DNA from 2 places in the Priestia sp. TRN 1309 genome. Region 2 is predicted to be linked to the other one. Evidence: riboswitches for the same ligand, from Rfam matches in the RefSeq annotation. Region 2 holds a riboswitch; the other holds the start of a gene.

Region 1 (3,416 bases), on a different contig from region 2:
CGTTAAAACCATTTGTGTAGGAGCAAAAGGGGCTTTTAAGCAAAACGATAACAATCAAAACAATGAAGAAACAGAAGAAAATGGAGAGACTGAAGCTGCAAAGTCTACAGAAGAACGTACAGGAAGCCGTACGGGAGGACGTACGGGAAGTCGCACAGGTGGACGTACAGGAAGCCGCACGGGAGGACGCACAGACGATCGCTCTCGAGGACGCCGCACGGGAGGACGCCGTACGAGTTCACGCTCTTCAGCACCGGCCGAGAAAGTTATCAAAACGAAAAATTATCGTTGGAAAGCATGATGAAATGGAACATAAAAGGTGCTTATAAAGCACCTTTTCTATCATATAGGAAAAAGGAGGAGAATGAGTATGAGTATGAATCATTATATCGATAAAATTGTGGAGTTAGATATTTCAGGTAAAACGACATTTGTTGGCAGACTTATTGATCTTGGATTAGATATTATGGTTTTGTATAATGGACATGATTATTTGTATATTCCTCTTTTACACATGCATCGTTTGCGGGAAGTATCGGAAGAAGACTATACGGTTTTGCGTGAAATAGAAGAGAACTTAATAGAAGAAAGTCAGCGGATTTCTTATCGTAATATTTTACAGCAGGCAAAAGGGAAATTTATTGAAATTTATGTAACAGGAGGAAAATCATTGCATGGCTATATTACAAGCGTGCTGAATGATTATCTTGTGTTTTATTCTCCAGTGTATAAAAATGTCTTTGTTTCTCTACATCATTTGAAATGGCTTACCCCTTATAGTAATGAGTTAACTCCTTATTCTTTAAGTGACAAAGAGCTCCCAGTAAGGCCTGCCTCTGCACCTTTTGTCAGAAACTTTGAAGAGCAGCTTAAAAAATATGAAAATCAACTGGTCGTATTAGATTTAGGGGATCAATCAGAAAAAATTGGCGTACTTAAAGAAGTTTCTAATAATATTGTTGAACTAATTACGGCAAATGGAGAAAGTATGTATTGGAAGTTAGCTCACGTAAAATCTGTGCACTTGCCTTAGAAAAAGAGACCTCGGTGTCGTCTCTTTTTTTATGTACTTATCAGGACAAGTATATTGAATAAACAAATGAGATGATTTAAATTTTTTAGAAAATTATGTTGACAATAAAGAAAATCTTTATTAAAGTTAGTAACAACAAACGTTAACCACCAACAATTATATAGAACTCTTATCAAGAGTGGCGGAGGGACTGGCCCTGCGATGCCCGGCAACCATCAAATGAAACATTCATTTGAACGGTGCTAATTCCTGTGGAACATCAGTATTGTTCTAACAGATGAGAGAAATCGTGTATAAACGAACACTCTTCCATCTGTGAAGAGTGTTTTTTATTTTGAGTTAAGGAGAGAAATAGATGAAAATTGAAACTTTATTAGTTCGTTCAGGAGTAGGTCGTGACCCTTCAACAGGTTCTATTACAACACCCATTTACCAAGCATCAACATTTGCTCATCCTGCTTTAGGGCAAAGTACAGGATTTGACTATGCACGTACGGCAAATCCTACTCGTACGGCATTGGAAGAAGCAATTGCTGCTTTAGAAAAAGGCGAAGTAGGAGTAGCATTCGCTTCAGGAATGGCGGGTGTAATGTCAGTTTTAGCGCTATTTAAAAACGGAGATCATTTAATTGTATCAGAGGATTTATACGGAGGAACGTACCGAGTACTAAATGAAATCTTTTCAGAGCAAGGAATTACTGTTTCGTACGTCAACACAGCCCATCTCGAGCAAGTAAAAGATGCGCTTCGTCCCAACACGAAAGCTTTATTCATTGAAACACCTACAAATCCAATGATGCACGTGACTGATTTGCCAGAAGCAATTGCGTTAGCTAAACAGCATGATTTGCTTACTATCATTGACAATACATTCATGTCCCCTTACTATCAGCGTCCTTTAGAGCTTGGAGCAGATATTGTGATACATAGTGCAAGCAAATACATTGGGGGTCATAATGATGTAGTTGCTGGTCTTGTAGTCGCTCGATGTAGTAGCTTAGGAGAAAAAATTCGTTTTTATCAAAATGCAGCTGGGGCAATCTTAGGTCCACAAGATAGCTGGCTGTTATTGCGCGGTATTAAGACGCTAGCGCTTCGTATGGAAAAACATAACGAAAACGCACTGAAAATTGCAAATTGGCTTACTGCTCATGATCTCGTGGAAAAAGTGTATTACCCTGGTCTTGAAACACATCCGGGCTATGAAATCATGAAGAAACAAGCAACTGGATTTGGAGGCATGATTTCTTTTGCTGTCTCACACCCTGACATCGTGTCAGTACTTTTAGAAAATGTTAAAGTTATTACATTTGCAGAAAGCTTAGGAGGCGTGGAAAGTTTAATGACATTCCCAGCTCGTCAAACACACGCTGACATTCCGGAGGAAATTCGAAATCGTGTCGGAGTAACAAACTGTTTACTTCGATTATCAGTTGGAATTGAGCACGCAGATGATTTAATTAAAGATTTGAAGGAGGCATTTGATGCATACCAACAATAATAAACATAGATTTGGTACGAACTTAATTCATGCAAATACAGGAATTGACGGTCATTTTGGAGCGGTTAACGTACCTATTTATCAAGTATCTACATTTAACCAAGAAGATGAGACGAACAACGGCCGCTATGACTATTCTCGTTCAGGAAACCCAACGCGTGAGGCTTTAGAAAACACTATTGCTCAGCTAGAAAATGGATACGCTGGTTTTGCTTTTTCATCAGGTATGGCTGCTATTTCATCGGTGTTATCTATTTTTGAATCAGGGGATGAAATTTTAGTTTCACACGATACGTACGGCGGGACATATCGTGTATTAACACGATTATTTTCAAAGTTTGGTATCAAAACAACTTTTGTTGATACAACGAAGGTTGAGAAAGTAGAAGAAGCTATCACAAAAGATACGAAGGCTATTTATATCGAAAGCCCTTCAAATCCATTTTTACAGGTAACGGATATTAAAGCAGTAGCAAGTTTGGCGAAGGAGCACAATCTCCTTACAATTGTGGATAACACGTTTTTAACACCTTATCTACAGCAGCCGATTGACCTTGGTGTAAATATTGTCATTCATAGTGCTACAAAATATATCAGCGGTCACAGTGACGTCATTGGCGGTCTAGTTGTGGTAAGCGATGAAAAGCTAGCGGAAGAAGTAAAGTTTGTACAAAATGCTTTTGGTGCTATCTTAGGACCACAGGATTGTTTTTTACTACTTCGAGGCATTAAGACATTAAAAGTTCGTTTAGATCAGCAGTTAAAAACAGCGCTGCAGTTTGCAAAGTGGCTTGAAGAACAATCTCTAGTGAGCCGTGTATACTACCCGGGCTTAAAAAGTCATCCGGACCACAAACTCATTTCAGAACAAGCAAATGGATA
Region 2 (3,416 bases):
GGTCGAACTGACAAAAGCGAGCATGACGGGAGATAATCAGCTAAAGTGGAAAAATAACGTCTATCATACATATGGATTAACCGTTGAAAACATTGGAAAAGACGTAGAGCGTGTGCAGGTCCAAGCTTTTCGGCACGAAGGAAAAAATAAGGCGAAATACAGCTTGTTTTCTCCTATTGAAAGGTCTAACTTAAGCAAAAGCGGTCAGCGTTTTCGCTATGCCAATTTTGCTGTTCCTGGAAAAGCGGCAGGCTTAGACATCATGATTAACTGGACGGATGAACAAGGCAACCATCAAGAACATTTTGAATTTAAATAAAAGTCTTCGCTTAGGCGAAGACTTTTTTTTGCAGGAATTTATCTCTGTATGTGGAAAACGAACACGAAAGGAGAGATTGTGATGATTGCAAAAGCTACTGAAGAAGAAATACAGGAAATTCGGACGAAATCTGCTGATGCGCTGTTTGAAGGAACAACGCATCAGTTTCAACCGTCAACTGAACGCGTAAATGAACTAATTGATAATGCCCTTGAAAAAGGGTGTTATTATTTAGTATCTAGACAAGAAAATAAACTTGCAGGCTGGGTTTTTGTCGGTCCATCTGCCGACTTCTTTTCAAAAGCAGAAATTGGCTTTATCTACGAGTTATATGTTTTACCAGAATACCGCGGGCAAGGTCTAGCCAAGCCGTTAATGCAAAAAGCAATTGATGAATTGTCTATCAAAGGATACCCTGAAATCAGACTCAGCGTTCATGCTGGGAATTTTGCACAGCATGTGTACCGTGAACTTGGATTTGTAGATAAACAAATATCAATGAGCCTACAGGTGGCAAAACGTCCGTAATGTTGGTGAATGTCAGCGAGTCCATAAAACATAAGATGTTATACATGCGATGAGGTTCGGTAATGAAAGTAAAAGTAAATAAGTAGCCCAAACAGCGCCTTTATCTAGTACTTCAACAGCTCCTCTACCTGTATGATCTGAGGAGGGGGGATCTTCAAGTGCGTTCATAATCAAAGCCGCTGCTGCTAAAATAATCCCTCCAATGCTTCCGGTTGTTTTGACAATTGCAATATGGAAAGTAGATGAAAAAGCAATGCTGAGAAGCAGCAGCAAGCTTCCCAAAAAAGCAGATAACATATATCGTTTCATGTGCTCACCATCCTTTATGAAAGCATACCATATTTTACTTCTTTTTTCTTTTTATTGAAAAGCTATTGACATAACATATAAAACATATTAGAATAGTCAGAAATAATTTAAAAACGAAATATTCTTATCTAGAGAGGTGGAGGGACTGGCCCTTTGAAGCCTCAGCAACCACAATTATTGAATGGTGCTAATTCCAGCATAGCCTAGCTCTGACAGATAAGAAGAGGAATCTTTTTCTATGATGAAATCCTCTTCTTAGGAAGAAACATTTCGTATAGAAAAGGTGATGACATTGAAAAATACACAACAGGCGCTAAGCGTTGATGATTATTTAGATCTATACTTGTTAGCAAAAGAACTAAAAGACGAAACGTGGCAGCAGGAAATTTTAGCCGCGCTAAAAACGAAGCAAAATCGTTCATTTGAAGACAAACAATCCGCACTCGTTCAAGAAATATGGGAAGATTTTAAACAGTTAAATGAAGATATTTCTTTTACGTATCGCTTAATTCAAGAAGAGCCAACTAATGAACAGTTTCAAGTTAAATTAAGGAACTTGAGAGAACGGCGGATCACGCTGAGTCGTGAATTATATTTAGCTAAAAAACAGTATGTTGAACACACGCAGTAAAAGGATCCGCTTGATAAACAAGCGGTTTTTTTGCATGTAAATGTTAGAAGCGTTCTATTTCGGGTAGTAAATAGATAAGACAAAAAAAGGAGGGATAACAGTGGCCCAAGGTGTATTATGTGAAGTGAATGAGTGCATGTATTGGAAATCGGGAAATAAATGCAGTGCAGAGTCCATTTACGTTGTGAGTCCTGAAAGTAGTCACCATGTTTCTGAAACGGAAGAACCTGGCTGTAAAACTTTTGAACCCGCGAGATAAATGCTAGTTTTATAAAAAAGCATAAAATGAACGATGCGCTGACGGAGTTGAGTCGGCGTTTTTCTATTTTTTAAAAAATACTATTACTTAGGTGCGATAATAAATACATAGTAAAAAAGCAGTGTCTACGTCTAATTGTGCGTTTAAACAAAATGATACGATAATTTTTTTGTTTTTCGACAAAAGAAAAACGAGAGAAAGGTGATAGAATAAAAATATACAGCCTAGCTGACTTTTAGCATAAATTTATATGAAAGCGCTAACAAAAAGCTGTATTCATCTCGTTTTGACAGATTGGAAAAAGGGGAGACGTTTATGCAGGGGAAAACTCAGGGGAAAGAATTGAAACGCGGGTTAGAAGAAAGACATGTGACGCTGATGTCCTTAGGAGCAGCCATAGGGGTAGGGCTGTTTCTTGGATCTGCATCTGCTATTAAATTAGCAGGGCCGGGAATATTATTGGCGTACGGATTTAGCGGAATGATTATGTTTTTTATTATGAGAGCACTTGGAGAAATGGCGATTCAAAAACCTGTTGCAGGTTCATTCAGCAAGTACGCGCGCGACTATTTAGGGCCCCTTGCTGGTTATCTAACAGGTTGGAACTACTGGTTTTTATGGGTTGTAACATGTATGGCTGAAATTACAGCCGTTGGTATTTATATGGGATATTGGTATCCGGATGTACCAAACTGGATTTGGGCGTTATCGGCGCTTGTCATCATGACAACAGTTAACTTCTTAGCTGTTAAGGCATATGGTGAACTGGAATTTTGGTTTGCACTTATTAAAATTTTAGCGATTGTGTTAATGATTGCCGTTGGATTATTAATGATTGTGTTTGGAATCGGGAACGGCGGCGTTGCGACGGGTATTAAAAACTTATGGGACAACGGCGGGCTGTTCCCGAACGGATTCAAAGGTATTTTACTGTCGCTGCAAATGGTTATGTTTGCATATTTAGGAATTGAAATGATCGGCGTTACCGCGGGAGAAGTGAAAAATCCAGAAAAATCTCTAGCAAGAGCGATTGATTCGGTCTTTTGGCGTATTCTTATTTTCTACGTTGGTGCATTATTTGTCATTATGTCGATTTATCCTTGGCAAGAAATTGGTTCACAGGGAAGCCCGTTTGTATTAACATTTGAAAAAATCGGGATTCCAGCAGCGGCAGGCATTATTAACTTTGTGGTGCTAACAGCAGCTCTTTCTTCTTGTAACAGCGGTATTTTTAGTACAGGCCGTATGCTGTTTAACTTAGCAGAGCACGGAGAAGCTCCAAAAGGATACGGTCAGCTGACAAAAGGCGGCGTACCTGGAAAAGCTGTTTTAGCATCAGCGGGTGCGTTATTAGTCGGAGTAGCGTTAAA

Evidence for each region. A riboswitch is a leader RNA that binds a small molecule or an ion and turns the genes downstream of it on or off. The one in region 2 is predicted to bind S-adenosylmethionine.
Region 1: another riboswitch for S-adenosylmethionine. It lies ahead of ACRPLQ_RS19535 (trans-sulfuration enzyme family protein); the one in region 2 lies ahead of ACRPLQ_RS02780 (hypothetical protein).

What each region holds. Positions count from the first base shown of each region.
Region 1 is NZ_JBOZGM010000004.1:650,936-654,351, reverse strand. Features, by position in the region: gene ACRPLQ_RS19545 (spore coat protein) at 1-301, shown strand, start outside; gene ACRPLQ_RS19540 (hypothetical protein) at 371-1,033, shown strand; SAM riboswitch class I at 1,200-1,317, shown strand; gene ACRPLQ_RS19535 (trans-sulfuration enzyme family protein) at 1,389-2,534, shown strand; gene ACRPLQ_RS19530 (trans-sulfuration enzyme family protein) at 2,518-3,416, shown strand, end outside.
Region 2 is NZ_JBOZGM010000001.1:541,324-544,739, forward strand. Features, by position in the region: gene ACRPLQ_RS02765 (hypothetical protein) at 1-319, shown strand, start outside; gene ACRPLQ_RS02770 (GNAT family N-acetyltransferase) at 401-847, shown strand; gene ACRPLQ_RS02775 (hypothetical protein) at 860-1,156, opposite strand; SAM riboswitch class I at 1,278-1,379, shown strand; gene ACRPLQ_RS02780 (hypothetical protein) at 1,443-1,787, shown strand; gene ACRPLQ_RS02785 (DUF1540 domain-containing protein) at 1,888-2,046, shown strand; gene alaP (alanine permease AlaP) at 2,362-3,416, shown strand, end outside.